DNA from 3 places in the Paenibacillus sp. TC-CSREp1 genome. Region 3 is predicted to be linked to each of the others. Evidence: riboswitches for the same ligand, from Rfam matches in the RefSeq annotation. Region 3 holds a riboswitch; each other region holds the start of a gene.
The links. Region 3 has a riboswitch for cobalamin ahead of ACQSGY_RS25970 (ABC transporter substrate-binding protein). Riboswitches for the same ligand answer to the same signal wherever they lie in the genome.

Region 1 (10,485 bases), on a different contig from region 3:
TCACAATCTTCTCTCCCACAAACGCCGGGAAAAATTGCAGCAAGCGCTCGCCGCCTACAAGCACATCAGCCTCCTGAATGAGATTCAGGCTCTCCGCTGTCAGTCCCGCTGCGCCTTCTTCGCCTACGCCAATGATGCGGATGTTACGATTCTTTGCTCCAGTTGTTGTGTTCGAGTTCACTGATTTCCGCCCTCCCCAGTTCCATTCCTTTCATGGTGACCAGCACCACTTCCACCGTTACGCCGCCGCCCGCATGTTCCAGACAGTGCTGGCAGGCATATAGGCATAACTTTTCAAAATAAGGCAAATATCCCGCTTCGGTCATCATATCCGCCACCTGAGTCGCCGTGTTGGCTTCCTCGATCGCTTGCGCCAGTTCATCTCCAGCCCCGGTCTCGCGAGCCACGGACGCAAGAAATCCAAAATCCACCGGCGCACTCTTGGAGTGCACCATCATGACCCCTTGAGCCACTTTGGCAAATTTGCCCGGCATCCCAACCAGACTGATGCGTTTCATGCCCAGCCGTTTCCCATGTTTGATCGCAAAGCCGACAAAGTCGCCCATCTGAATAAAGGCTTCCTCCGGCAGTTCGGGCATCATTTTCATTGCATACTTCTCACTGCTGCCGCCTGTTGTCAGCACAATATGCTCGCAGCCGGAAGCCTGAGCAACGGAGATGGCCTGCACCACACTGGCTTTGTACGCTGAAGTAGAGAACGGAACCACCACGCCGCGTGTGCCTAAAATGGAAATACCGCCTAGAATGCCAAGCCGCGCATTGAGCGTTTTTTTCGCAATCTCTTCGCCGTCCGGCACGCTGATCACTACTCGCACCCCTCTCGCGGTGCCATGTTCGGTCAGCACTTGGGTCACGGCTTCGGTGATCATACGCCGCGGCACGGGATTAATTGCTGCTTCGCCTACGGGCACGGGCAATCCCGGTTTGGTGACACGGCCTACACCGATGCCGCCATCCAGCTCCACTCCAGGCTCGTCCCGCCAGGACACATGTGCAATGATCTTCGCCAGATGGGTGGCATCCGGGTCATCCCCGGCGTCTTTGATCGTGGCACAGGTTGCCGTGCCGTCCGTCATCAGCCCCTGCTCGATCAGCTCGAACGAGTGGTCAAAGCCTGCAGGCAAGGAAACCACGGCTTGCGCAGGGATATGTCCCGTTAACAGGAGCTGTGTCGCGCCTTTGGCAACCGCCGTAGCACACGCCCCCGTCGTAAAGCCGGAACGCATCGGTTTATCCGGGTCTGGTGCTTCTCCGCTTTTCATGCGTTTCTTTTCCATAGCTTTGAACCTCCCGTCCTTCTTTTTACTGTTTTTTGTTGGTCTTGCGTCAATGGTTGGTTGGTAACACACACTACTCTCACGCCTACGCGCTAACGATCCCAGATGACGTTATTTAGACTAATTTTCCCTCGCTGTAATTCTAACGATTTCAGGAGACGCTATTTCACCAAAAAGGTGCAATTTGCAGTGCTTTGGGGCGTTTTTCAGCCAAATAGCGTTCCTCAGATTCGTTAGAATTTGAAATAGGCGATTTCACCTCAAATAAGGTCGCTAGGAATCGTTAAAAGTTGCTGGACTGGAAGAAGTGGTACTAACAGATGCGGACATCGCTTTGCTCCGACCTTCGACTTCTACAATGAGGACAGCCTGAGTACTCCCGCCGATCTATGCCTTCACAGCCATAAGCGAAATGGCGTTAAGAGCAGCCACAACGATGGTGCTGCCGCCTTTGCGGCCGATGTTGGTGATAAACGGAATGTCCAGCTTGCGCAGCTCGTCCTTGGACTCGGCGGCGGATACAAAACCTACCGGCATGCCGATGATCAGACCCGGCTTGGCCTCGCCCTCTTTTACAAGACGAATTAACTCCAGCAGCGCAGTTGGTGCGTTACCGATGGCGTAGATACCACCTTCATACATCTGGGTTGCTTTGCGCGTAGAGATGATAGCACGGGTGGTGTTAAGACGTTTGGCTTCCTCCATCACGTCCGGGTCGGAAATATGCACATGCACGTCACCGCCAAATCCACGAATGCGATCCTTACTCACTCCCGCCTGAATCATCTGCACATCAGCAATGACCGATTGGCCTGCACGCAGCGCTGCAATTCCTGCCTGAATGGCATCAGGGTGAAATACCATGCTGCGTCCCAGTTCAAAATCCGCCGAAGCGTGAATAACACGCTGTACAACTGGATATTGCTCCTCTGTGAACGGATGCTCCCCCAGTTCCTCGGTAATCATTTCAAAGCTTTTGCCCTCGATCTCCTGCGGCTGCACCGTCAGTGGTTTAAACTCCGTTTTGAAATCCATGTACTCACACCACTCCCTGTAAAATATTATTGGACCAATATTATCATCATATAGGTACTGTCCCACGCTTCAAGCACGCCAACCCTTCAAAGCTGAACTATTCAAATTAGGCCTATCAGACAGAGAACTACTCCCCTAAAATTCCTCTGAGCTCGTGTAATACACCGTCAAAATGATCAAACACCGTGCCAAACTCCGCCTCCGGACGTGAGATCAGCACAACATGAATACCAAGCTCCAGTGCAGACTGGATTTTCTCGTCCACTGCTCCGGTTTTGCCGCTTTCCTTGGTGACCATCACGGTCGTTGCATAATGCTTGTAAAGGGCCTCGTTCATTTCTCGGGAAAAAGGTCCCTGCATCGCAATAATATTGCGCTGCTCCACGCCCAGCTCACCGCATTTCTCCATATTGTCGAGACGGGGGAGCATGCGTGCAACAAGGCGTATATCCGGATCACCGAGCAGGTGCTTGGTGAAGATTTGCAAGGTTTTGCTGCCTGTCGTCAGCATGACAGAGCCTTTGAGCTCTTTGGCTTTGAGCGCCGCTTCATCGTAAGATGACACCACATGCAGCAGTGCATGGTCATCGTAAGCAAGCCCGGTACGTTCATAACGAATGTAAGGGATGCCCGCCTGCTTCGCGGCTTCCATGGCATTCGCATGGGCTTCCTCGGCAAAAGGATGGCTTGCATCCACAAGGACAGGGCTGTTTTTTTCACGAATCAGCTCGATCATTGCCTCTACTGTCAGACGGCCCGTACGAACCGGGAGACCGGCTTCTGTCAGACTTTGAGCTGCGCTTTCGGTTACAACGGAAGTCAGCACGTTATGGCCTTGCTGCTGAATTCGAATCGCGAGCTCGCGCGCATCGCTGGTGCCACACAGCATAAGGATCATGAGCGTTTCACCTGCTCTGAAGCTGATGCCACCTGTGCCTGAGCGGAGGATGGGTCAAGTTGTGCTTTTGATGCTGCGTGCTCTGCCTCCAACTGCCTGCTGTTCCGGTTGCCTTCATGCTGTGGATGCGCAAGGTGCAGTTCTTCATCATGGTCATGATGGAAATCAGCCGTGCGGTGAACAGCAGTCTTTGCAGTGTGATCATGTGCATGCTGTTGTTCTTGATGTTTCTGGTTCGAGTGTATATGTTCCGCTCCTGAGTCACCGTGATCGTGATGCGCGTGCCCATCATGGCTGTGGACATGCCCGTGCTCGTAGTGGTCGTGTCCATGGCTGTGGCTGTGATCATCGTGGTGATGGTCATGTCCATGCTCATGAGTATGATTCTGATGATGGTGTTCATGGTCATGTCCGTGCCCATGACCGTGGTCATGGTGATCGTCATGATGGTTGTGCTGATGTTGATGGTCGTGATGGTGATGATGGTCATGGTCGTGTTCATGATCGTGATTGTGGTGATGGTCGTGCCCGTGGTCATGGTCATGATGGTGGTGGTGATGCTTGGCTGCTTCAAGTCTGAATTGGCAGTTGTCACAGTTTGCTGTAACCCGCCCGTATAATCCCTCATGCGCACGCTCCAGCACCAGCTCGACCAGCTTCGGATGGAAACCGAAATATCCGCCGATTTCAACCTGGATGTCAGGGTGCGCGGCTGCAAATTCAGCCGTCATCTCATCAATGCGTTTAATCAGCACACCGGTAAAGAGGAAGTACGGCATGATGATGATTTTTTTCGCACCCAGCAGGAGACAACGCTCCAATCCATCCGGGAAGGAGGGCTGGGTTACCCCGATAAAGCTGCTTTCCGCCCATCTGTACGGCAGCTTCTCCCACAGCATGCGGGTCATTTTGAAAAAGTCACTGTTGGCATCCGGGTCACTGCTTCCCCGTCCAAGCACAAGCACGGCGGTTTCCTCATCCGTTACGGTTACGGGAGCAGGAGGGGCAGCAACGGCTGTGGCGGTTCCCCCTTCACTGTGAGCTGCAATCCGCACAGGCTGCGCTTCTTGCAGACGGGTCTGCATGATTTGCACGACTTTTTCATGCACACCAATCGGACGACCATATATAAACTGCACCTGCGGATAACGTGCTTTGGCACGGTCAATCGCATTCGGAATATCAATCTTGGCATGACCGGCTGCAAACAAAATAATCGGTACCAACACGACACGTGTCGCCCCTCGGTCCACACAAGCAGTCACACCATCAGCAATACTCGGTCTGGTTAATTCCAGAAAACAGGTCTCCACCAGTGTATTCTCTGGCGCTTGTTCAGCAACCTCACGTGCAAACTCCTTTAACTCGCGATTCCCCTCAGGATCACGACTCCCGTGTCCCACCAACAAAATTGCATCCATCTTCTTATTTCCTCCCCTGCCCGATCCACAGATCAGATTTCTCAAGTCCGATTTCAATTCCATATATTTGTAAGGCTCTTCACCCGGTTCCAAGGAGGAGCATCTATTAAGACATATATCAAGTGACCCATATTAGGTTAATTACCAAGCTTCTACTGAGCTAGTAACGAGCTTCTTATGAGTTTCAATTTAGCTTCTATTGAGATTCTATTGAGATTCCATAGAGCTACCACCGAGTTTTTACTAAGCTTTTACTGATTCTTACTGAGCTTTTATTGAGCTTTATTGCGCTTTCACTTATGGGGAAACGTAAGTCTTCTCCGCGGTTGTCTACGACACTTGTGATTACCTGCACTAAGCTTTTACGATCTACTACCGAGTGCTCGCTGCGTATCTACTGGGATTTTCTAGTTTTCTACTGGTTTTAATCAGGCTTTTGGAGTTTCTACCGGGATTCTACTGAGTTTTCACTAGACTTCTACTTGGCTTTTACCACTACTAGATCATCCAGGAACACCGTATCTCTCGCGCTAACCGTCAACCATCTCACTTACTTCAAACCACTACGCTCACACCCCCGCGCTAACGATTCCAGATGACGTTATTTGCACCGATTTACCCCCGCAGGAATTCTAACGATCTCAGGAAACGTTATTTCACCAAAATGATGCCTTTCACCCCAACTTTAGGCGGTTTTTAATGAAATAGCGTTCCTACGATTCGTTACATTTTCAAAAAGGCCTTTTTTCGCGATATAAGGCTCCTAGGAATCGTTAGCGCTTCGGGACGCGTTCCGGTCTAAATAAAACTCGGCTGCGCCGGTAATTGACCAGTACCTTCTAACTCCCTGATCTTCCTAGTCGGTGATCGAACTGTATCCTCCGACTTCCTGATCCTCCTAGTCGATGATCGAATCGTATCTCCAGCTTCCTGATCCTCCTGGCCAGTGAACAAACTTTGTCATCTATCTCCTATCTTTCTTTCTATCTTCTATCCTGTATCCTCGTTCTCTTAGTTATCACATCAGTTACTGCATTAGTTACTACATCAGTCACCGCATACCGGGTTAACTTCCACGGTGACTGGTGCATCCACGTGGCGGAAGCCTTGAATGATACCCACCCGTTTGAAAAACTTGTGGAATCGCTCGTTTGGATGGCCTTTTTCTTTGTACTCCGCCACAATACGTTCTACGATGCCGCCAATCTCGTCTCCGGGAATTCCTTCTGCTACGGGCTGAGCCGGGTGCGCGTTGCGCCCGAACTTTTTGCCGCCAAGGAACAGATCGTACGCGCCTTTGCGGTAGACGATGCCGATGTCCTCCAGCACCGCCCCGTAACAAGCCATGCCGCAGCCGTTCAGCGCTACACTTGTTTCCTTGGGAGCGGATAAACCGCCAATGACTTCCTGCAGATGATTAGCCATCGGTACAGCATCGTCCTTCTCCAGGTTGCAGAAGTCACAGGCCTTGACCTTGATGACATCACCGATCGGCACCACGATAAAGTTCGCGGCACGCAGCTGCTCCACAAGTGTGTCCGGCTCAAACGTCGGCACCCGCAGAATAATTTGGTGCTCGGGTGTATACTCCAGCTCGCCGTCCTCGTTTGCACACTGCGCCAGCAGGGCCATCTGGGCGGCGGTGAACTTTTTGTTGCCCACGCCGGGCGATACGCCGATCTCAAAGAGCGGCGCCTTGCGCCCCGGCACGGGCCGAGCTGCGGTGCCAACCGCCGCAGCGCCGCTGGCGCCTTGCGCGCCTGCGGCTGCCGGGCCTGACGCAGCTGCGTCCAGCCAGCGGCTTGCCGCTTCGCCCGCGAGCGCGCCGCCTGCCGCGAGCCGCGTCAGCGCCTCGGCGGCGAGCTCCGCTGCGCCGGCGCGTGGCGCCACAGCGGCTGCGCGCGGTGCGGCCTCCGCCGCCGCGGACGCGGGCCGCTCTGCGGCAAGCACGGCGGTGCCAGCGGCAGCGCTCGCCGGGCTTGCCGCAGGCGTGGCGGCCGCCCATGCGCCTGCGGGCGGCGGCCCTTGCGGAGCCGTGCCCGCTCCGGCGCTGGCGCCGCGCAGGGCTGGCTCCGCCGATGGCGCGGCTTGCGCAGGGCGCGCCGCGTTATCGCCCGCTGCCTCGCCGGAGGCGGCAGCGCGGGCTTCCCGAGCGCCGAGCGACCATGGCTCGGCTTCGGTGCGCAGCCGCTCATGCGGTCTGAGCGGCTGTTCCGCGGAGTTCAGCGTATATTTCCGCTGATATCCGCGCGGGGTGACCATGATGCCTTCGTACATCATGGTGGAGGAATTGCCGATAATCACGGTGGTCAGCATGCCGATATCGTGATTCAGCATATCCTCCAGCGTGGTCATGACCACGTCCTGACGCTCGCGGTATGCACTTTTGACCAGACCAACAGGTGTCTTCGGATCACGATAACGCAGCAGCATCTCCTGCGTCTCTACAATCTGGCGTGTACGCCGTCCACTCCGGGGGTTGTACAAAGCAATGACAAAATCAGCCGCTGCTGCCGCTTCAACCCGGCGAATAATCGTCTCCCATGGTGTCAGATGATCGCTAAGGCTGATCGTACACGCATCGTGCATGACGGGTGCGCCAAGCAAGGAAGCACAAGACTGAATCGCAGATACACCGGGAATTACCTCGACAGCTACCCCCGTATCCGGTGTCCAGCCCTGCTCGATCAGCACTTCATACACCAGCCCGGCCATACCGTATACCCCTGCATCTCCACTGGAGATAACCGCTACGATATGACCTGCCTCAGCCTGCTTGACTGCCTCCTGCGCTCGGCTGACCTCCTCCGTCATGCCTGTACGTACGATGGCTTGTCCGTTCAGCAAAGGCCGAATCAGATCAACATACGTGTTATATCCGATGATGACCTCGCTTTCCTGCAATGCATCCAGTGCACGCTTCGTAATATGCTCCATCGCACCCGGACCAAACCCGATGATGAGCAGCTTGCCTTGCTTTTGCATACTACTTCCTCCCTCATTCCACTTGTCTTGCTGTTCATGTCCCTTGCCGATCGATCTGAACATGCCAAAACTTCTACCCGCCTCTCCAGGCAGCCGATGTCCAATATTCCGAAATGCACTGCACTACTCTTCTTCGGATACAGCCCCGATTCAATAGCTCCCATGCATTCAGCATCACTTGTTATTTCAAATATCCCGATTGTGTCCATCATTTTACGATGATAAAAACAAAAAAATCCCATCCTGATCACGGATGAGATACGCATGTACGTACACTCAGGAAAGCCGGCCTGGGCTTCCCTCTGAAGGAACACACACAGCCACGAGGCCCCTGTGGGGCCTGCTGAAGCAAACCGATGTTTGCCCATTTCCTGAATTATCGTACACCACTCCTTTCCGCGAAGGGTTTGGTGACACATGCAAGGTAGGTCTCCTGGCTCTGGATCATCAGCTGTCTTTTCTGTCTTCCCCGTTCAATTCGAGTGACTTGTATCGAAAAGTGCTTCACCATTACAGTGGCGGGACCGCTCGGGACTTGCACCCGATTCCCTGTTACCTCTTGCTTTATGCAAGAGCACCTTGCTGCTTTCATATTGTCTTCATCATAACATCGGTCAGGAAATAATGTCCATGCTTGTCCTGATTACAATTCATGCCTGTCCTGATTTACAATTTATGTATGAAACACTTCACTTTCATACCTTTCCTGATCACTCATTATGAATAAAACAAAAAAGATTCCGATCCGCCAAACGGACCAGAACCTCAACTTCTTCAGATATAACTACTCCTTAAAATCTTCCATACACTCTTCCTAGAAATTCTTCCATAAAGTTATTCCTAAAAATTCTTCCATATACTATTCCTTAAATTCTTCCATAATGCTATGAAAACATCTTTCATAATATCATATCAGAAAACATCTTCGATCTGTCATCTCCGAAAACCATCTTCCATTTACCTGTGCTTTAAACCACTGCCGTATGCTATTTCCCAAAACCATTTTCTATATCTTACTCCCGGACACCCACCGGATGTGCTGCGAAGTAACGACCAAGCTCAACAATTAAGGCGCCCATCTTCTCTTCCTCAGGTACAACGATGGCTTCAATGCCTTCCTCACGCATTGCATTCGCGGTTACCTTACCCACAGAGGCCGGGACTACCCCTTCCTTGAAAGCTGTCAGCATCTGCTGCAGTTTACCTTGAGCAGCTGCATATTCCGTCAAGAAGCGAACCTGCGGACCGCTGGTAAAGGCTACTGCATGCAGCTCATGCCGAATGATCTCATTCAGTAACTGCTCAAGCTCTGCTGTTTCCGGCGGTACATGACGATATGGCAGCACCTGCCTCACGGCAGCCCCCTGCTCCTCCAGCCAGGCCACCAGCTTCGGAGCGGTTTCACCGTGAAGCTGCAGCATGACCTTTTTACCAGCAAGATCATGTGAGCCAAGCTCACGAATCAACCCGTCTGTACTGCCATCATCATCCCGTACGAGCGGTGTCAATTTCAGCTTCTTGAGTGCATTGACCGTTTTATATCCTCTGGCTGCAATACAAGATGCAGCAATGACATCCCGTAGCTGCGCGGCAACATCCATATCCTCAGCCATGTTAAACAAAGCGTCCAACCCCATGCCGGTCGTAAAAATGGCCCAATCCGGCGGATCGGATATCCAGGAGACCAACCCGTCTCTAATATTGCGATCATCCAGAAATACCGTCCCCTGTGCAGGCCGCACGAGTGGAACTCCACCCATCTTCTCTACCAATATAGACATCTCTTTGGATTTTCGCGGTCCGGTTAATGCAACACGTACCCCTGCCAAATGCTGTGCCATGTAAGCTCCCCCTGTTCGTTCAGCCGAATGTTCATTAGTCTGACTACAGTATACAGGCTGCTTCTGCGGAGGGAAACCATGACCGCTCTCTTTTTGCCCTCATCAGCTATAACGATTTTTTATGGTATATATCAGGAAGGCTGCAGATTTCCGCCACCAAGGGTATCCTTGCGTTTCTGATCTCCAGGCTTTTCGTCCGTCTGATCATCCGATTCCATTGATTTCTGCTCACGTTCCTGTCCGTGCTGCTCGCCTTTAGACGTACGCTCCCCGGAATCAGAATGCGGGGCATGCTGTGCTTCCTTTTTACGTGGACGCAGAAACAGAAAGAATACCATCGGAAATATTACCTCAAATACAATGGCAATCCATGTCCACTCCCGGGTAAATCGATTCAGCTGTATCGCATTGCGGAAAAACCAGAATGCACAGACAAAACCCATCAATGCAATCGGCCCTGTCAGCACCTTGCCTGACACTTTGGGAATCATTCGTTTCAGTCCCCAGCACACAAAGTACAGGTCAAACGCAATCTTCGTTATAATACAAGGCAAGGTTGCCGCCGCAAGCGCCAGATCAAACCGATCCAGGAAATCACTGATCTGCAGCTGCCTTGCCAGTTCATACGATGGATACACAAGTCTGGAGGCAATCGGGACTCCAATCGAAGTAATCGTTTCAACAACAATTAACATCATCAGCAGTCCCGTGATCACGTTACCTGAGAAAATCGACTTTACCTTAAAGTCACTGCCCCTGACCACAAACGGTAAAGCAATCATCTCCCCGTAAAACGAGAACAGATACCAACTTCCCCTTCCCAATCCTGCGAAATCAATATCAAAATAGGGTTTCAGGTTATCTATATTGATCTGTTTAATCAGCATAAACGGCACAATGATGGAGTTTAACAGAAAAAGAGCCACATACAGCTCCACCATCCCGATCAGGGAACCCAGACCCCCGCGCACAATAAATATAGCCATCACAATCAAAGAAAGCACAAT
Region 2 (10,485 bases), on a different contig from region 3:
CTTCTTCTTCTATAAAACCCATCTACATGAATGATACCGCCCATTATCGTCCTGGTAGACCTATTCTAGTAAGTGTAGAGTCTTTCACCGGTAAAGAAGTTAAATTTACAACACAAATTGGTGGAGTAATTGAACCCATTGAGTACAGACCCTATAATCCTCCAAAATACTCTGCTGACTATATTTTTAATACCGATATTTATTGGCGAGCTAACGCCGAAATAACCAAAGAAATCAACCTCACGCCCGGGGGACAAATCAGCTTAAACCAGACAAAACAGCTGCAGGCTACCGTCAAAACCAAGACCGGGGATGGCAGTTTTGGTGCTGAAACCAATGTGAACACTGGCAGTGGAGGAACGACCACATGGGAGTCCTCCAATCCCGCAGTGGCGACCGTGAGCAGCTCGGGACTGGTCCAGGCAGTTAGCAAAGGAACGACATTTATCACGGTTTTGTGGAAGAAGGATGGATTCGAATTAACGACCAGAACAGCCATTGGTGTTGCACAGGAAACCGGTGGCGGAGAGGACGAAGATAACGAGGGTGGCGGTAGCGGTGGAAGTGGAGGCTGCACCCCGAGTATTGGGGCACCAACTCCAGGTGTAACGATGAACATGAGTGACCTTGAACCTAACGCTTCAGGTGTTATAAAGTCAGATAACAGAGATAATGAGACATTCAATGTATTAAAAGGCATTCCAACGTCCGAATCTCTTTACACCAATGCCTTCGCCGATCAGTATCTGTTCAAACAAGCTTGGACGAAAATGAGCGGCAAAGTTACCTATGACTGCAGCGTTACAATCTCCTATGCTAGAGAATGGACTGTGCCTGGACCAAAGTTATGCGATAAACAAGGCCAAGGCTGTACGGATGGCACCCCTGAACCCAGAAACGATACGGTGAAGAAGCCATACAGCTTCCAGATTACAAGAGACTACTCCTACTGGAGCATCAGCAATCTTGAAGTGTATAAAATCGCCAAAGCTACGATGAAGAACTATGCTTTGCCGGGTGAGACCATTACGATGAATCCATCCGGTTATATTGCACCTGCGCTGGAATCCAGAAACGATTCCTCCGTTGCAAATCATGTAAAGCCAGGACAAACCACCACCATATCATACACGCCTACCAAGCTAACAGGCAGTCTGAATTCACCCCCGGATGTACCGGATCATACAGACTTACTGAAGGGAATGGCGGAAACCAACACACCGCAGAATACTGTGAAAAATGACTTGGTAAAGTTTAACCATGCAACCATTATGAATGATGCGGAAACAACCAAAGACGGCCCGACACCATCTCATATCCCGCCACCTGCAACGATTGGGCGGGACGTCTTGTACACACCGAATCTTCGAATTAGCAGTTCCCTGCCTAACAAGGCGAACACGGAAAGCTCGGGCCAGATCTACTATGAACTGCTGCCTGGCAACGTGAACGGCGGAGCCGACAAAGTGCTGCCGATCAACGGCATCAACACGGTTACTGTTCACACTCCTGTCGTCAACTACGCTTGGGTGTCAGACGATCAACCGCATAATCAGAGAACGGTACCTGACCCTACCCGAGCTGCACTTATTCTGGAGCGTGAGTTTATTGTACGCACCCCTACATCGGGTCAGCATCTGGATGCCTCCGGTTATCCTGGCTACGGAAACAAGGACTATGCCAAATATTTCAGAATAAAGCAGGTCCGCTTCCCGTTTGATGTATACACTGCCGATCGAGCACGCTTCATCCCATCTCATACATGGATAGACATCCCCGTACAGCAGTTGGACACCCGTTTTTATCTTCCAGTATGGGTGGATGAAGGGAACTATACGATTGAGCTTCGCAATATAGCGGAGAATGCACCAGTCGACTTTACAGAGCAGCCCGACGCCAACACCAATCTGGCACACCATACGGCAAGTGACAGAATACCTGTAGATGTGATTGGAAGATTGTATGATTTTCATGTCACCGACATCTCGGACTACAGCTGGGAGAATGTATTTCGCCAAGCCCCTGGCAGCCCAGAGCATACGGGTAATAGCTATTGGACAGGATTCCGTAACATCGATGGGGACCCCAGAAGCAATTTCGCACCATTTGTGCTGCCCATCCGCCCCGGAAGCCATCCGGTGCAGGGTTTTGCGAATGCATCCGTAAAAACAGGTTATCACTTTAAGTTTGACCTCAAAACAAAAGGCAACATGTTTGGCAAACAGGACGGCATTCGGATCACACCTACGTTTTCCTTTATAAGCAAGGACGGGGCTTCCCGTCAGGACGTGGATCTCTATTATCATCGGGGACAGGAGCGTTTGATCCGGATTGGTTCTGCGCAGGATATGGAGAAACGTTTTGTTGTTCTGAATTCACGACTTCGCAATGTGCCTGGCACAGAGTTAAGTGATGCAGCACGTTACGAATATACTTATGAGCTCTCCGCAGACGAACGAAGCCGAAAATCGTTAGCGGAGCATATGATACAGGTGGTCACCCAGACTTCGCATCAGAAAACATGGACAGGACGTTACGACTGGATGATTCTGACGGCTCCAATTCGTACCCTCATTGGCCCCAAGACAAACCTGCCCGCAAGTGTCAATGCAGATCGGGCAAACGCCGCGATTCAGCGGTGGTATGGAGAGTACAGTCTGCCAGCTGATGTGTACGCTGTGCCCAAGGGTACTAATCTGGAAACTCTGGCCAGAGAGAATACGTTAGATGAAAAGTCGAAACTATTTTTGAAAAACGGGTACATCATCGTTAATTTTAATATCGAAAGTCTACGCAACGGTAATACAGCGGCACCGCATTTACAGTATATCCATGCCCCACTCATGAACCAGTGGCAATTAGAAGGCTTTGATCGCTCACCTGCCAACAACAACAGTGGCAGGTGGCCGCTCAGTGATGGGGATATCCTCTTCTATGATGCAAGTCAGTCCAGCCGCAGCGACTTCCAGTCTCAGGTGCCACATTAAGCAGGCATCGTACTACAGGATCACTTTAGATGGGATATAGCCATGTATAGATATAAGATGTCCATTCAGGTTTAGATCGGAATATATACGCCTGACACATCAACAGGGTTATCCAGAACAAGTTCATGCAGCTCATGAACTCACTTCAGATAACCCTGCTATCTTGTACCTTTTATATCATTGGCTTATTCTATCTACTACCTACCAGAACCTCTATACGCTCCTGCATCTGCATGCTGTCTCTCAATGCTCGCAGGGACAATGCGGAGGACATTAGTCTTCGGGTATATCCATGATTCGCCGAACTGGTCAGCTTGGAGCTGTCCACAATCTCCACCACTTTCCCTCCATGCATTACAGCAATGCGGTCGCTTACCTGCTGCACCACCGCAAGATCATGTGAGATGAAAATGGAGGAACCTCCTGTCTCCCTTCGCAGCTCAATCAACAAATCGAGAATCTGCTGCTGAATGGAAACGTCAAGTGCCGAGGTAGCCTCATCATACAGAATGACATCCGGACGCAAACCGATCGCACGAGCAATGACCGCTCGCTGCTGCTGCCCACCGCTTAGCTCATGCGGATATTTATCCGCATCCGCAGCAGACAAACCGACCCGCTCAAGCAGAACCCGCATCTCCTGAACGGCCTGCTCCCGCTTCATCATTTTATAATTCAACAGCGGCTCGCAGATAAACCTGCCTACCTTCATACGTGGGTTAAATATTGCCGCAGGCTCCTGAAACACCATCTGAATCTGTTTGCGCATCTGTCGCAGCTTCTCACCCTTCAGACGAGTGATCTCTTGCTGACGATACCAGATCTCCCCTGAAGTCACCTGTTCCAGTTGAGTTACACATTTCGCGAGAGAGCTTTTGCCGCTTCCGCTCTGTCCGACAATCCCCAGACATTCCCCCGGATATAACGCCAGATTTATGTTTTGCAGAGCCTGAACGGACTGCTGCCCTTTCAAGTCATAGGTTTTGCATACCTGATTTAACTTCAAAATAGGCCCTCGGTTATCCGTCATGCATATCCTCCTCCAACTCAGGTACAGCATCCAGCAGCCTACGCGTGTATTCATGCGAGGGAGAAGATATGACGTCCATCGTATCCCCTAGCTCCACCAGTCTGCCATTCAGCATCATACCGATGCGGTCAGCCATATGAGCCGCAACAGCCATATTGTGTGTCACCATGATCAGACCTGTTCCCTGTTCAGCACAGAGCCTGCTCAATTCGCTCAGCACTTCGTTCTGAATCGTAACGTCCAGTGCGCTGGTGGGCTCATCTGCCAGCAGCAGCTCAGGCTCCAGCGAAGCCGCCATTGCGATTGCAGTGCGCTGCTTCATCCCGCCACTAAGCTGGGAAGCATAGGAACGCATCACCCATTCGGGATCATTCAGCCCCATACTCGCCAATGTCCGAACAGCCAGCTCCTGAGCATCTTTGCGGGATATCGGAAGATGGGCACGAATCGCTTCCACATACTGGCTCCCGATACGGCGAATCGGATTAAGGTACGCCCCGCTGTCCTGGAACACCATCGCTATTCGTTTGCCGCGTACCCTCTTCCAATCCTGCTTCCGATTATTGTTACTGAACAGCATCTGCTCCCGAAAAACAATCTCTCCGCTCGTATATCTCCCGCCTGCTGGCAGCAGTCCCAGCACTGCCCTAAGTAAGGTGGACTTCCCGCTGCCACTCTCACCTACGATGCCAATGATCTCCCCCGGGTTCATGGAAAAGGACACATTGTGCAAGGAAGCAGTGCCCTCCTTATAACTGACAGACAAATTCGTTACCTCAAGCAACGGTGTCCCTGCCACTTGTCCCGACGTGCTCACTGCTCAACCTTGATATTGCGATCCAGCAGATAGAAGTCAATCGGGTACATCGTTGCACCCTTCACATTACTTTTGCTGACAATATTAATCGGTGTATAGGTCACAAACATATATGCGGCATCGTCCAGAATAATCTGCTGTGCTTCTGCGGCAAGGGCGTACCGTTTCTCTACATCAAACTCCGAATGAAGACGCTGAATGATGTCATCCAGCTTCGGATTGCTGTATCCGCCAACATTCCACTCTGCCCCGGTCTTGAAATAAAAGTCAAGAATATACTGCGGGTCACCCGTAATCCCCGTATTGATGCTCGTCAGGGCGAGATCATAATTTCCACTCTTCTGATGATCCGTAAGATCTTCATATGAAGTCAGCTCCAGTCCGACGCCAATCTCTTTAAGCTGAGACTGCATTGCCGTTGCCACAATGGAATCTGACTCATATGCCGAGTTAAGAATGAGCTGCAGAGACAGCTTTTTCCCCTCCTTCTCCCGAATACCATCCCCGTCTGTATCCTTGTAACCTGCCTCATCCAGCAGCTGTTTTGCTTTTGCAGGCTCGTAATTATATCCGTTTATCTTGTCGTACCCGAAAGGCAAGGCAGATGTAAATGGCCCTTTGGCTGCCTGTCCGCCAACCAGCGTACTTGCATACATCTCCCGATCAATCCCGTAAGAGATGGCACGGCGAACCTTCACATCACTCAGCAACGGATGAGTCGTATTAAACCATACGAACTGTGTACGCAGGCTAGGAATTTCATCGATTGTATATTGTGTTTTGTCCTGAAAAAGAGACATACTGCTGCGTCCTATATTACTTGCTACATCAATCTCCCCTGATTGCAACGCAAGCGCACGTGTGCTGTCATCCTTGATATACTTCAAGGTCATCGTGTCCAGGTCTGCCGCTCCGCCCCAGTATCCTTCATACTTTTTGACCTTGATCTCCTGGTCCGGTATGTATCCGGTAACCATGAACGGCCCGGTAGCAATCGGCTCACTCTTGAACTTCGACGTATCTGCGCTGGTATCTACAATAATGAACAGCGGCTCGGCAATGTTGCCCAGAAGAGAGGCATCCGGCTCTGTCGTTTTAATCGTAAGGTCCTGCCCGTTAGCCGTCATGGAAGCAATAGGCAGTGTAGATTGACCTCGCTCATTCAGCGAGATGGAGCGTTCAATCGATTCTTTGACCGCGTCAGCCGTTACCGGATTGCCATTATGAAATGTAACCCCGTCACGAATGTGGAAATGCCACGTTGTGTCGTCGACTCGCTCCCACTTGTCCGCCAGCTTGGGAATCATCTTCATATGTTCATCGAACTGGATCAGCGTCTCCCCGATCGCAGCCCGTGCCAGCGTCCACCCGTTCCACTCCTCGGCAGGATCAAGGCTGCTGCCCAGCCAGAACAATGCCACATTCAGATGTGATTTCTTGCCTGCAGTACCTGTGCCGCCCGCATCTGCACTTGATGATTCTCCCGCATTCTCTGCTGCATTCGATGATGATGAAGCCGATGAATTTGGATTGGTACCGCAAGCAGCCAGCACCAGAACAACCAGCATGGATATGAGAGCAAACAACCCTATTCTTTGAACCTTGCTCATGCCTTTACTTCCCCCTGTTACACTGTATTTTTCTTGGGATCAAGCACATCTCGCAAACTGTCTCCCAGCAAATTAAAAATGATCACGGTACTGAATATCGCCAGCCCCGGATAAATTAACAGCCACGGTGCTGTCTGCAAATATCGTCTGCCTTCATTCAGCATCGCTCCCCACTCAGGGTCTGGAGGCTGTGCGCCAAGTCCAAGAAAAGACAAGCCCGAGATGGAGAGCATCATGCCCCCCACATCCATCATGGCCATTACAATTAAGGGCGACAGCATATTGGGCAGAATCGTTCTGCCGATGATCTGAATTTTGCGTGCGCCGCTGAAGGCAGCGGTGGTGACGAATTCTTTTTGCTGAAGAGAAATGACCAGACTTCGAGCCATCCGCGCATACTTTGCCCACCAGACAACGGAAAGCGCAGCGACGGTGTTAAACAGACCCGGACCCAACATACCGACCACAGCAATGGCAAAAATCAATCCCGGAAACGCCATCAACGTATCACACAACCGCATCATGATTGTATCCGTCACCCCTCTTGCAAAACCGGCAATTGCACCGATCACAACACCGAGAGTGAATACAATGCCGATCATCATGAACGTAAGCAGCAGCGACGTCCTTGCCCCGTACAGCAGACGGGACAGAACACAGCGCCCGAGCTGGTCTGTACCAAGCGGATATTCCAGGCTGGACGGCTGCAGCACCTGGGTAAAATTCGCAGCGAGTGGATCATGCGGCGCAAATAGCGGACCCACGATAGCCAGAATGATCCAGCCTGCGGTCAGAGACAGCAGAAACATAAATGTGCGACGCTCCGTCAGCATCCATCGAATGCTGCGCATCTAGACATCCACATCCAGTTGAATGCGCGGATCACGCAGATGTGTCCACAGATCAACAAGCAGGTTCAATGTGACATAGATGATCGCCATCCACATGACATATCCCTGTATCAACGGATAATCCCGTGTAAAAATTGCATCCACGGCCATCTGGCCTACGCCCGGCCATACGAACAAGCTCTCCACAATCGCTGCCCCGCCAAGCAATGCTCCGGTTGTCATGCCCAGAAGGGTTACAATCGGCAGCATGGCATTGGGCAGTATATGTCGCCACATAATGATCGACTCCTTTACCCCTCTTGCTCTTGCTCCCACCACGTAATTCTGGCTGGTCTCCTCCAGCAGAACTACGCGAATCTGCCTGCTGTACTGGGCAATCAACGGAATAGCCAGTGTGACTGCAGGCAGAATAAGGCTTGTCCAGCCCGAGCTGCCCATGACAGGCAGCAGCTTCAGCTGCACACCAAACACCAGCATCAGCAGCATGCCCAGCCAGAAGCCGGGCATCGACAGACCGGCAAACGAAAACAGCCGAATCACAGCATCCAACAGCCTGTTCCGATGCACAGCCGCAAGTATCCCTAACGGAAAAGAGATCAGAATAACGAGCAGCATCGCACTTCCTGTTAACCACAGCGTAGCAGGCAGTCTTGCCATCAAAACGTCCAGAACCGGGCGTCCATATTTATATGAGGTACCAAAGTCTCCGGTAACCACCTGTGCAAGCCACGTTCCGTATCTCACCAGAAATGGCTGATCCAGCCCCAGTTCAGATCTCACCTGTCTGACGAGCTCATCCGAAGGCGTAACTCCTGTGGACATCAGCATTAACCTTGCAGGGTCTCCCGGAGACAGATACGTTAATAGGAACGTCAGAAATGTAATGCCAAACAGAACGGCGACCAGCTGTAATAATCGTTTAATGATGTACCTGCCCAATGAACAAAACGTCCTTCCCGATGTAATGCATACATATACCGCCATTTTCTGTGCATTCCAAAAAGGCGTCCCTCTCCGTTGTACTGGATAAGGACGCCTTAAATAAACAGATTTTCAGAAAAAATCATGCTCTTTAAACACCTTCCTATCTCCCGTAGGGTACTGCTGTGTTTGTCAAACCTGGCAGGTCTCCTGGCTTCAGCGTCATTGCCATAACAGCTCCTTCCCGGTCTGTTCCAGACCAGTGGATATGCTGCTAGACTCCTCTGTTACAGTGGCGGGACCGCGCCGGCATCACACCGGACTTCCCTTTTAAGCTTCTGCCCCGGCGGGGCAGAGCACCAAGCTCCACATATTCAATTAAATCGTAGTACCAATTCAAGAATTACACAAAAAGGATTGCACTTCTGTATCAGTATAGCGGCATGCCGATTAATGTTCAAAACTTTTATTTCAAAATTAAAATCCTGGATACCGCTAATTACGAATTCACGACCCTCGTGAGCCCTTTGGGGATACACCTGTCACACGCTTGAACATTTTGGAAAATAAAAGCGGGTCCGTGTAACCAACAGAATGGGCTACTTCACTCACAGAAAGAGCAGGGTTGCGAAGCAGCTCCGCCGCACGGTTCATACGATACTCAAGGAAAAAGGCCTGAAGTGACTTGCCGTATCGTTCTTTGAAGAGCCCAGATAAATATGTACGGTCCAGTCCGACAGCCTGAGCAATATCCAGAATAGAGGTGCGCTGGCTGTAGCGGTTCTCCATAAACTGCACAGCCTGACGAATATAAGTTTCTTTGGTCGAAAGCGGCTGGCGATCCTCAGCACTGGCAGGGGCGGAAGATATCAAAGCCGCCATCAGTCGATATAACAAGCTCTGATGAAGCACATCCCCTCCCGGAAGGGGGCTCGCTTCAGCCTGAACCATCTCGTCGTATAAATGCGCCATCGTTTCAGCATCACGTGCCTTGAACACCGGATGCTCGGCGCTTAGCTGCGCACGCTGCATAAACGCCTTGGCCTGCACCCCTTTGAAGCCAAACCATGAATAGGTCCAGGGCTCGTGCGCATCAGCCTCATAATGGATGACCGTTTCAGGCAATATGATAAATCCGTCCCCCTGAGTCAGACGATATTTCTGATCCCCCATATACACTGTGCCGAAGCCTTCATGGATGTAGTGCACGATATAGGAATCCCGAACACCCGGCCCCCAGTAATGAGCAGGATCACACGCTTCCCATCCGTAAAATAACAAAACCAGCTCCATCTGCGTCCAGCCCGCAGAAACCACGTTCATCTCTATTTTCCGGCTCATGCTCCTCCTCCTCTCGATGATTCCTCTCTCACTTACTTCACCTTAAATTATAACAGCTGTAGAACGCAAATATGGACTGAAAACGGAAACACAAATGGGATTATGCCATGTTTGAGAGGGGTTGAGCCATAGTGATATGGGCCTGTTCGGCCTATAGTTGGGGTACAACATTTTTTCAGGGAGGATAAACTTGAGATGAACAAAATTACGTTTCTTGGTGCGGGCAGCACCGTTTTTGTAAAAAATGTATTGGGTGATGTCATGATGACGGAGGCTCTGCAGGATTTTGAACTCGCCCTGTTTGATATTGATGCTGAGCGACTAAGTGACTCGGAGCGCTTGTTAAAAAGCCTGGCTCAATCCCTGGGCAGTCGCTGTTCCGTCAAAACATATCATGACCGCAAGGAAGCGCTGCGCGGAGCCAAATATGTAATCAATGCCATTCAGGTCGGCGGATATGATCCGTGCACCATCACGGATTTTGAAATACCGAAGAAGTACGGCCTGCGTCAAACGATTGCCGATACCCTCGGCATTGGAGGCATTTTCCGCAACCTGCGTACCATCCCGGTAATGCTCGACTTTGCACGTGACATGCAGGAGGTATGCCCGGATGCCTGGTTCCTGAATTATACCAACCCGATGGCTGTACTCACCAACGTCATGAATGTACATGGGGGCATCAAAACGGTAGGATTGTGTCATAGCGTACAGGTCTGCGTACCCCACTTGTTCGATGCGCTCGGAATGGACCAGACAGGTGTCGTTGCCAAAATCGCAGGCATTAACCACATGGCATGGCTGCTGGAGGTGACACGGGATGGCGTCGATCTGTACCCTGAAATCAAACGCCTTGCGAGACAGAAGCAGCAGGAAACCCATGACGACATGGTACGATATGAGCTGATGCACCGCTTTGGTTACTATG
Region 3 (10,485 bases):
TGGATTCGGAGAACGGACTGACTGCCACAGGCACAACGACCGATGCCATTGTGCTTGCAGTGCGCCAGACCGAGCATGAGAGCCAGCCGCTGCATACGTACGCTGGTACAGCTACCGCTCTGGGTGCGGCGATTGGCAGACTGGTATATGACACGGTGACAGAAAGCCTGCAGGCTGGACTTCACTGGAAAGAGAGGAGAGGACAGGGCGACAATGACATTTGATGTTGGACACCTATGGGCATCATCGTTCTGGGCAGGCATAGCAGGAGCCTGGATCATTATACTTGCGTACATATTGGATCGGTGTATCGGAGACCCGCGCTGGATTCCTCATCCGGTGATCGGCATGGGGAAAGCGATCTCGGCGCTGGAACGTATGATTCGAGCACGCGTGAAGACAAATGAAGGTTTGACAAGAGCTGGTCTGTTATTTCCGCTCCTGATTGCGGGGGGGGCTTTTGTTGTCACATGGGGTGTGCTGCTCCTGCTGGGCTTGATACATCCGATCGTAGCCGGCATAGCCGAAGTCATTCTTATTGCCACGACCATTGCTTCCAAAGGACTGCGTGATGCAGGCATGGAAGTATACCGTCATCTGAAACAGCAGGACTTTGCTGCCGCGAGGCGTGCACTCGGCATGATCGTGGGACGTGATACAGCACATCTGGACGAGCCTGAGGTCGTTCGGGGAACGGTGGAGACGGTCGCGGAAAATATCGTGGATGCCATCGTATCACCTCTATTCTATGCACTCATTGGCGGTGCCCCGCTGGCTATGGCGTACCGTGCTGTCAACACTCTGGACTCTATGGTCGGGTATAAAAATGACAAATATCTGCATCTCGGCTGGGCTTCGGCCCGTCTGGATGATTGGGCGAACTGGATTCCTGCCCGTCTGACGGCGATGCTGTTAATTACGGGAGCATGGGTCATGAAGCTGGACGCCAAAGGCGCAGCGCGTATGGTTAGGAGGGATGCAAGACTGCATCCAAGCCCGAACAGCGGTTTTCCAGAATCGGCCGTTGCTGGTGCGCTGGGCATTCGGCTGGGCGGACATAATGTGTACCACGGCGTTTCCTCGTTTCGTGCGTATATGGGTGAACCAACGCGGCCAATGGAGGCAGAAGATATTGTGCAAACGACACGGCTGATGTTCTGGTCGGCGGGGGCTTTTGTTGTCCTGTGTTTCTTGACCGTACTTGTTGTACGGCTGACGGGAGGCGCACTGTTATGGCAATAAAGACAGGGCAGCAGCATCAAACAGAACGTAGTGCATCCTTAGTGGGTGAATCAGAGCAGCTTGGCCCGCAGCGCAGCATTGTGCTGATCCGTCATGGGACTACGTCCTGGAATGTGGAAAAAAAATATTTGGGGCATACCGACATCGGTCTGCTTCCTGATGCAAATGAAGAGCTGGCTATGCTGCGCGAGCAATGCCGCGGACTCGCATGGGACGCTGTATATTGCAGCGACCTGGTTCGCTGTCGCCAGACGCTTGCGCATATTGCGCCGCAGGCAGCTTCAGAGGCGAAGCTGGACCGGCGCCTGCGAGAGAATGATTTTGGACAGTGGGAAGGTCTGACCTATGAGCAATTGAAGCATAATCCGATCTACCGGAGCTGGATTGATCATCCGCAGGAGGTTACACCACCTGGGGGTGAAGCGTGGTCGTCTTTTGCCGAACGAATTGATTCATTTCTGGACGAGCATATTTGCTCGATGGATGATGTAAGGTTGCCACAAAGTAATCCACACAGGACACTCATTGTGACACATGGCGGGGTCATTCGTTATATGCTTTCCCGGCTTCTTGACGGTGTTGGCTTCTGGGATACTCACGTAATTCCCGGTCAAGCCATTCAGGTTCATCTGCAAAAGCAGGGCGGGAGATGGCTGGGCCGCAGGGTGTCTTTTCCGTCAATCGGGTTGTAAGGTCGTGCAATATACCCTATAATCACAACAGAAGTATGCTTGGTATGGACAGGTTGTACGGGGTGAGATGTGCTGCCTGAGCTGACGTGTTCTGTGCCGAATACTACAGCTGTGTTAGATTGGTTTTAATTCATTATTAACGACCAAGGGTCCCGTGTGTAGAGAGGTTATTCATGATAAGGAAACACAAGGTCATGATCTGCATTAGGGTAAAATGGGGAAGCCGGTGCAAATCCGGCACGGTCCCGCCACTGTGAAACAGGAGTATTCCTGTAAGTCAGATTACCAGCCCTGGACGTACAAGCCGCTGTTCCTTCGAGGAAAGGACAACGTTTCGGGCCATTCTATGCGCATGGACAGCCTAGGGCTGCACATGTACAGATTGCCGTAAGCGAGACGTTCTCCCTGATCCTTTGTAAGAGGGTCGGGGATTTTTCATGTTGTACACGATACAGTCAAGTAATCCTATACACGTTTAACGGAGAGTGCAGAACGAATTTGGAGAAACGAAGTGCTCGCCTGAAAGCTTTCTACAAGAAAGCTGCATCGGAAGCATACGCTTATCACCGGATTTTTCCCTTTACACAAGGGAATCAAAAAAATTCGGGGATAACAGCGATCGGAAAATGGTACTGCAATCGGAGTGGCTCGTGTATAACAAAAGCAACAACAATAGTACAGATAAAGAAGGGGAGTTTAAATCAATGATTAAGAACTGGAAAGCACTATCATCTCTGCTGAGTGCAGCGATGCTGGCACTGGCGCTGGCTGGATGCGGCAATACCGCAACAAAAGAAGGCGCGGGTAACTCACAGCAACCTGCACAGGAGCAGTCTCAGGAACAAACGCAAACGGATTTGAAAACCCAATATCCATTGACGGTTACGGATGCAACAGGTGAGTCTTTCACTTTTGAAAAGGCGCCAACCAAAATCGTATCGGTCTCACCTGCCGAGACAGAGTCTCTGTTTGCTCTGGGACTGGATAATGAGATTATTGGTGTGTCCGATTATGACGATTATCCGGAAGCAGCCAAAACGAAAGCCAAAATGGGCGGCATCAACAAGCCGAATGAAGAGTCCGTAATTGCAGCCGACGCCGATATCGTATTCGGAGGCATTTCATTAAGCGAGGATGCAGTGAAAAAGCTGCGTGATATGGGGATCACCATTTTCAAAACTGACCCTAAATCCATCGACGATGTCATGAAAAATATCGAAACCTTCGGTAAAATTACCGATCATCAGGAGCAGGCGCAGAAATTGATTGCACAGATGAAGCAGGATGTAACTGATGTGACCGAAGCGGTAAAAGCTGTAAAACCGGAGGATAAGAAAAAAGTATATATTGAATTCTCTCCAGGCTGGTCTGTAGGTAAAGGTGAGTTCATGGATGAACTAATCACGGTTGCAGGCGGAACCAATATTGCTGCAGACAAAGAGGGCTGGTATGAAATTAATGAGGAGAACGTCATTGCCTCCAACCCGGATGTTATTTTGTACGCCAATGATGTAGTGGAGGACTCCAAAACGCTCGATCAGATCATCAAGGCACGCAGCGGCTGGGATCAAATAACAGCAGTGAAGAACAATGCTGTTATTGGTCTGGATGCTAACTTGCTCAGTCGTCCGGGGCCACGTGTAACTCAAGGGCTGAAAGAAGTTGCCAAAGCGATCTATCCTGACCTGTTCAAATGAGCAGAAAGCTGATCCTGTTCGGAACAATGGGCATGGCGCTGCTGGTGCTTACCGTGCTCATCTGTACGGGCATCGGTTCAGTGGCGCTTCCTATCCGGGACATCGCAGGTATTCTCGTTCATAAACTGCCATGGGTGGGGGACTGGATTACACCTGATTGGAGTAAGGCTGCCGAACAAATTATTTGGAAAGTGCGGTTCCCGCGTGTCTTACTTGCGATGCTCGTAGGTGCTTCACTAGCGATAGCAGGGGCGGGCTTTCAAGGTGTACTGCGCAATCCGCTGGCTGATCCATTCACACTGGGGGTTTCCTCAGGTGCTTCAGTAGGTGCAGCGTTCCTGATTTTTTTCGGTTTGCAGTACGCTTTAATCGGCATTTGGACGTTGCCGCTGGTTGCTTTTTTGACCGGGGTTATTACGTTATGGTTTGTGCTGGCACTGGCTCGTGAAGGGCGGAAAATACCAACACATAGCCTCATATTGGCGGGTGTGGTGATGCAAAGTTTCCTGGGTGCGGTCGTTTCGTTCCTGTCGACCATGTCCAAGCAGACGATTAATGAAATTATATACTGGACGATGGGAAGTCTGGCTTTGCGCGGGTGGTCGTATACGGCCATCCTTTTCCCGTATTTCCTGCTTGGGCTGGTCTTTCTCTGGAGCCGGGCGCGTTCACTGAACGTGCTGGCACTCGGTGAACGTCAGGCTGCACATATCGGCGTTGGCGTGGACAGACTCAAGCTGTCCGTGCTTGCTGCGGGCACGCTGCTTACAGCCGCGGCTGTCTCTGTGTCTGGAGTCATCGGCTTTATCGGATTGGTTATCCCGCACATGCTGCGCCTGCTGGTAGGGCCGGATTATCGACTGCTGGTGCCTCTGTCTGCTATTGGTGGGGCAATCTTTATGGTGTGGGCAGACACGATTGCCCGCTCCCTGCTGGCTCCGACGGAAATTCCGCTCGGCGTTGTCACTGCATTTGTCGGGGCGCCGTTTTTTGCCTACTTGCTGCATCGGAACAAAAAGCTGCAGAAGGGGATGATGCCGTGAAGAAGCAGATGAAACAAAGGATGAGGGATTCTCAAATTCCTTCCTCCACGATGCTGGTGTCTCTTGCAGGGGCAGGCAAATCATATGGAGAGCATCCTGCATTACAGGATATAAACTGGAAGATTGCGGAAGGAGAATGGTGGGGCGTCGTTGGGGCGAATGGAAGCGGGAAGTCAACCCTGCTGCAGCTTATTGCCGGAACGGAAGGACTAAGTACAGGTCAGATTACGATAGATGGTCGCGATATCGGCTCTTACAGCCGCAAGGATCTGTCACGTATGATTGCCGTTTTGCAGCAGGACGGTCTGCCGGCGATCTCCTATCCTGTACGCGATGTCGTGGAAATGGGTCGATATCCGTATCAGAACTGGTTAGGTCGTGAATCGGCAGAGGGAGCCCGTGTGGTAGACAGTGTGATGGAAGAGCTGGGACTGACGGAGCTTGCAGAGCGGCCGCTGGATACGCTGAGCGGTGGTCAGCGGCAGCGTGTAGCACTGGCCAAAGTGATGGCACAGGAGCCGCGCCTGCTGCTGCTGGACGAACCAACGACGTTTCTGGATATTAAATATCAATTGCAATTTATGGAGCTGCTGGCTGCATGGAGGCAGAAAAACAACATCACTATAGTAGCTGTGCTGCATGATTTGAATCTGGCTGCATTGTTTTGTGATCGGATTCTGGCACTGAGGGAAGGTGCTATGGTCGGGAAGGGCACACCTCACAGCCTGATGACGGAAGAGCAGATTCGGGACGTTTTTCGCGTTGAACCTGTGATGGTGTCCCATCCGAGCCATGCCGTGCCTCAATTGCTGCTGCGTCGGGAGAAGTAAAAGTGCGCGAGTTAATCAAGTAAATGCAGGCGTGGTAACGGAAATAAATGCGTGTGTTGGTTTTAATGAAGCATGTGTGTGACATCTAATCAAGTGGCGTTGTTTAATGTAAATGCTGCGTGATCAACGGAGTAAACGAAGCGGGAGAACCCCCTATTTTGATGAAGGAAGTGCTGGTTGGATGAAGAATGAACAGATATTGGAACAATGGCTGACAAAAATTGTGGCTCCTGACCTGAACGTGGCTGCGGAAACGTCGGCTCATGTGGATGTACTCACGAAACCGCCCGGAAGTCTCGGGAAATTGGAAGAGCTTGTGATTCGTCTTGCAGGTATGACGGGGAAAGCTCAACCACGGTTTGATCGCAGAGCGGTGATTGTGATGGCTGCGGATCACGGTGTGGTCACAGAAGGCATTAGTGCTTTTCCGGCGGAGGTAACACCGCAGATGGTAATGAATTTCCTTGCTGGAGGTGCTGCTGTGAATGTGCTGGCCCGTCAGGCGAGAGCAGAGGTCATCTGTGTTGATATCGGTGTCAATGCTGATCTGCAGCATGCGGATCTGTTCTCCCGCAACGTTCGTAAAGGTACAGCCAACATGGCCCAAGGGGCGGCGATGACTCGTGATGAGGCGATTCAGGCCATCTTGACAGGTGTGGAGGTGGTCGCCGAAGAAGTGGCAAAAGGTACACAGCTGTTTGTCACTGGAGAGATGGGGATCGGGAATACCACGGCAAGTGCTGCGGTGATGAGTGCACTCACCGGCATAGCACCTGCTGCTGCGGTTGGACGCGGAACGGGTCTGGACGATGCGGGTCTGCAGCGTAAAGCGGCTGTTGTCAGCCAGGCGCTGAGTGTGAACCAACCTGACCCGGACGATGCGCTTGATGTGTTAAGCAAGGTGGGCGGGCTGGAGATTGCCGGACTCACCGGGGTTATCCTTGCCGCTGCAGCTCATCGCTGCCCTGTCGTTATAGACGGATTTATCTCCACAGTTGCAGCGCTGGTTGCGAGACAGCTGGCTCCTCTGAGTACAGCCTATATGATCGCATCGCATACCTCCAATGAGAATGCACATGCAGCGCTGCTGCGTGAGCTTGAACTGAAGGCGATGCTTGATCTGGATATGCGTCTTGGTGAGGGAACCGGCGGGGTATTAAGTCTGCATCTGATTGATGCGGCTTGCCTCATTCTGAATGAGATGGCAACCTTCACAAGTGCTGGTGTGTCCAATGGTTCAGGAGATGGCTCCCGATGAGTGTACTGGTCACAGGCGGGGCACGCAGCGGTAAAAGCTCGTTCGCCGAGCGTCTCTGTATGCAGCGTTCCTCGGAGGCATGGTATGTGGCGACAGCCCAGGCATATGATGACGAGATGCGTGAACGCATTGCGATGCATCAGAAGCAGCGCGAGGACTCGGGTTACCTCTGGCGTACGATGGAGGAACCGCTGGCATTGCCCGCGTTGATAAAACGTATGGGCGAAGGACATACGGGTACTTCTGCACCGACAATTCTGGTCGATTGCTTGACCCTTTGGCTGACCAATGTGCTTTTAGCGCATGAACAGGACGAGAGCCATGTGCTTCAGGGGCAGCTGGATGCGTTGGTGGAAGCGATTCGAACCTATCCGGGTCTGCTCGTGCTTGTCACGAATGAAGTAGGCGATGGAATTGTGCCTGAGTACAAGCTGGGCCGCATTTATCGTGACCTGGCGGGGGTGCTCAATCAGCGTATCGCAGCGATCTGCGGCGAAGTATTTCTCGTCACCGTGGGCATCGCGATTGAATTAAAAAGCAAGGAGTATCGTTTATGAAGCAGGATGCATCCGGCTCAGCCGTTCCGCAGCGGAAACATGCGGCTGCAGCCGCATTTCAATTTTTGTCCCGTTTTCCTGTGAAAATGCAGCTTGATTTTGTGCCGCCACTGCTGCGTGAAAGTGCAGTGTATTACCCGCTTGTCGGTGCGGCAATTGGTCTATGTGTCTGGTTTGTCGGCGCACTGAGCGGTCAACTGCTGCCTGCTTTTCCGGCAGCGGTTCTGACCTTGACGTTATGGGTGTGGCTGACCGGAGGGCTTCATCTCGACGGATGGATGGATACGGCGGATGGACTGCTCAGTTACCGCAGCCGTGAACGTATGCTGGAGATTATGAAGGACAGCCGGGTAGGAGCTATGGGGGTTATAGCCTGTGTACTGCTGCTTATGATGAAGGCTGCTCTGATCGCGGACTTTATTGCCCGCGGTAGCTGGGTGTACGGCGCTTTGCTGATTCTGCCCATGATCTGGAGCCGCTGGTTCATGGTGTACGCGATGTCGGCCTGGCCTAATGCACGCGGGGATGACGGGCTCGCTGTATTATTCAAAGGGCTTGGCGAGCGCAGCGAGGTCCAGCGATCACGTCGTGCCGCTCTCATGCTTACGCTGATTGCAGGCGTTGTCACGCTGGCTGCGGTAGGGCTTTTTAAACCGGATACAGCGATTGCGGATGTGATGGTCAGCGGGTTTGGAACCTTACCGTGGTGGCTGTATCCTGTATCGGCTGTTATTGTCCTGCCTGTCGCATGTTATTATATTGGCCGCTTTGTGGCTTCGCGGATCAGTGCACGACTTGGAGGGCTTACCGGGGATACATATGGTGCCATGAATGAACTTCTGGAAGCCGCTTTGCTGACGGTGTTAAGCGTGCTGCAAGGACTATTTTGGTTGTAACGATCGTTGTAAAGAAAGCAGATGCAGACAGGGGGGAGCAGCGTGCGTGAGAAACAAAAACAACCGGCGGCTGTACTGATGCTGCAGGGAACGGCTTCCGATGTAGGGAAAAGCGTCATTACTACTGCGCTATGCCGGATTTTCAAGCAGGACGGCTTCAGGCCTGCTCCGTTCAAATCACAGAATATGGCGCTGAATTCCTACGTCACAGCAGATGGCAAGGAGATTGGGCGAGCGCAGGGGGCACAGGCTGAAGCCTGCGGAATCGAGGCTACAACCGATATGAATCCGATTCTGATCAAACCTGTGCGGGATATGCATTCCCAGATTGTGGTACATGGTGTTCCTTTTGCGCAGATGAGTGCGTCAGATTACCGTCAGCATTTTCTGCCAGAAGCCAGGCAGACCGTAATGGATGCCTTGAACCGTCTTCGTGATGCCTACGATATCGTTTTAATGGAGGGAGCGGGCAGCCCGGCTGAGATCAATCTGAAGGACCGGGATATCGTGAACATGAACCTGGCCGGATGGGCGGATGCACCGGTGATTCTGATCTCCGATATTGATCGCGGTGGTGTATTTGCATCGATTGTAGGTACGCTTGAACTGCTGGAGCCCCATGAGGCAGCCCGTGTCAAAGGCTTCATTATTAACAAGTTCAGAGGGGATCTTTCCTTGCTTCAGCCCGGTTTGGACTGGCTTGAGGAACGCACAGGCATTCCTGTCCTGGGTGTGCTGCCATACATAAGAGATATACAGATTGAAGCAGAGGATTCGGTGGTGCTGGATTCCCTGCGTCATGGCAAAAGCGGGCAAACAGAGCTGGATATTGCTGTTATCCGATATCCGCGCATTTCTAACTTTACAGATTTCGATGCGTTGCTTCGCGAACCGGATGTGAATGTACGTTATGTGACCTCTCCAGAAGAACTGGGCAGGCCGGATGCAGTTATTTTGCCAGGTACAAAGGATACCATCGGTGATTTGATTTTTCTAAGGGAGTCGGGCCTGGAACGGGCGATCCTGAACGATATGGAACAAAAGGCAATGCAGTTGGTTGGCATATGCGGCGGATATCAGATGCTGGGACGTCACCTGAAGGACCCGTTTGCAGTGGAGGCCAATCAGATTCAGGAAGCCGAGGGCATCGGACTGTTGCCGCTGTCCACGACATTTCTTCAGCACAAACAGACGGTGCGGGCAGCGGGCAAGATACAGCCGCTTCATCCGTTACGTCTCAGTGGGATGACGAATTCAGACATAAACACAGAGCAAGAAGCACACACAAGCACAGCTTCTGTACCTGTAAACGGATATGAAATCCATATGGGGGTCACCGAGTGCCATGAGCCCGAGCAGGTGACTGCGCTGTTTGAGATTGCTCATGCAGAAGGAGAGCCCTTTCTGGAAGGCTGGGGCACTTCGGATGGAAGCGTATGGGGCACGTATTTGCACGGTTTGTTCGAAAGCGACCGATTCCGGCGCTCCTGGCTGAACGGTCTGCGAGAAGCGAAGGGACTTGCTCCGCTGGAGGAAACGTACAGCGCTCATGAGCGTAAGGAGATGGAATTTGATCGGGTGGCTGATTCTTTGCGCTCGTCACTGGATATGAAACGAGTATACGAGATTATGGGTGTAATGCAGCGAGAATAAATAAGAGGACTTCTATAAGCCGACTTCTATAGGAATAATCATCTGATCATCTTTGTATGTTCAACTTATATCGCATCTAATCCAAAGAACACCCCCAAGGGCGGGCAGTCCGTTCGGTATGAACGAAGCTGCTGCTATATGGGGGTGTTCTTTATCATTCAATCATGTTCTCCTGTTTAAATCATCTGATCATGTGTTCTTGTTTAAATCTTTGGAAGCAAGGTTATAGATATTTGTTCGTGCCCGGTTCTCGTATGTTCCAGTTGAGATTGGAGCATCAAGCGCGTCCTCTAGTTGATCGTGAACTTCTTCATCGCCGTTTGCAATTCGACAGCCCGCTCATGCAGGTGGCGAACCGTATTGGAGTGAGAATCCATCTCGCTTAGCTGCATTTCTGCCGTAGCAGCAATCTGCTGCATGCTCTCACGTGATCTGGATGTAATCTGTGCTGTTTCTTCCACCGAAGCGCTGACCTCTTCTGCACCTGCAGACACCTGCTGTGTGGATGAGGACACCGTCTGAATGGTGAGATTAACATTTTGAATGAGCTCATTTAGCTGCTGGAAGGCCGAACCAGCCTTCTGCACAACCTCGGTTCCAGAACCAATCTCCTGCGT

Region 1: another riboswitch for cobalamin. It lies ahead of cobJ (precorrin-3B C(17)-methyltransferase); the one in region 3 lies ahead of ACQSGY_RS25970 (ABC transporter substrate-binding protein).
Region 2: another riboswitch for cobalamin. It lies ahead of nikB (nickel ABC transporter permease); the one in region 3 lies ahead of ACQSGY_RS25970 (ABC transporter substrate-binding protein).

The regions. Positions count from the first base shown of each region.
Region 1 covers NZ_JBNOKM010000007.1:295,171-305,655, forward strand. Annotated here, with positions in the region: gene cbiE (precorrin-6y C5,15-methyltransferase (decarboxylating) subunit CbiE) at 1-181, opposite strand, end outside; gene ACQSGY_RS12900 (cobalt-precorrin-5B (C(1))-methyltransferase) at 144-1,298, opposite strand; gene ACQSGY_RS12905 (precorrin-8X methylmutase) at 1,686-2,333, opposite strand; gene cobK (precorrin-6A reductase) at 2,461-3,231, opposite strand; partial or broken gene ACQSGY_RS12915 (sirohydrochlorin chelatase) at 3,594-4,652, opposite strand; gene cobJ (precorrin-3B C(17)-methyltransferase) at 5,700-7,637, opposite strand; cobalamin riboswitch at 8,044-8,234, opposite strand; gene ACQSGY_RS12925 (uroporphyrinogen-III synthase) at 8,651-9,478, opposite strand; gene ACQSGY_RS12930 (GerAB/ArcD/ProY family transporter) at 9,610-10,485, opposite strand, start outside.
Region 2 covers NZ_JBNOKM010000016.1:28,403-38,887, forward strand. Annotated here, with positions in the region: gene ACQSGY_RS23005 (DUF5704 domain-containing protein) at 27-2,987, shown strand; gene ACQSGY_RS23010 (ABC transporter ATP-binding protein) at 3,178-4,017, opposite strand; gene ACQSGY_RS23015 (ABC transporter ATP-binding protein) at 4,007-4,834, opposite strand; gene ACQSGY_RS23020 (ABC transporter substrate-binding protein) at 4,831-6,444, opposite strand; gene nikC (nickel transporter permease) at 6,462-7,295, opposite strand; gene nikB (nickel ABC transporter permease) at 7,296-8,234, opposite strand; cobalamin riboswitch at 8,400-8,595, opposite strand; gene ACQSGY_RS23035 (AraC family transcriptional regulator) at 8,724-9,557, opposite strand; gene ACQSGY_RS23040 (alpha-glucosidase/alpha-galactosidase) at 9,753-10,485, shown strand, end outside.
Region 3 covers NZ_JBNOKM010000021.1:66,505-76,989, forward strand. Annotated here, with positions in the region: gene ACQSGY_RS25955 (adenosylcobinamide amidohydrolase) at 1-224, shown strand, start outside; gene cbiB (adenosylcobinamide-phosphate synthase CbiB) at 214-1,242, shown strand; gene ACQSGY_RS25965 (histidine phosphatase family protein) at 1,233-1,934, shown strand; cobalamin riboswitch at 2,107-2,242, shown strand; gene ACQSGY_RS25970 (ABC transporter substrate-binding protein) at 2,639-3,631, shown strand; gene ACQSGY_RS25975 (FecCD family ABC transporter permease) at 3,628-4,674, shown strand; gene ACQSGY_RS25980 (ABC transporter ATP-binding protein) at 4,695-5,504, shown strand; gene cobT (nicotinate-nucleotide--dimethylbenzimidazole phosphoribosyltransferase) at 5,686-6,762, shown strand; gene cobU (bifunctional adenosylcobinamide kinase/adenosylcobinamide-phosphate guanylyltransferase) at 6,759-7,319, shown strand; gene cobS (adenosylcobinamide-GDP ribazoletransferase) at 7,316-8,215, shown strand; gene ACQSGY_RS26000 (cobyric acid synthase) at 8,237-9,868, shown strand; gene ACQSGY_RS26005 (methyl-accepting chemotaxis protein) at 10,159-10,485, opposite strand, start outside.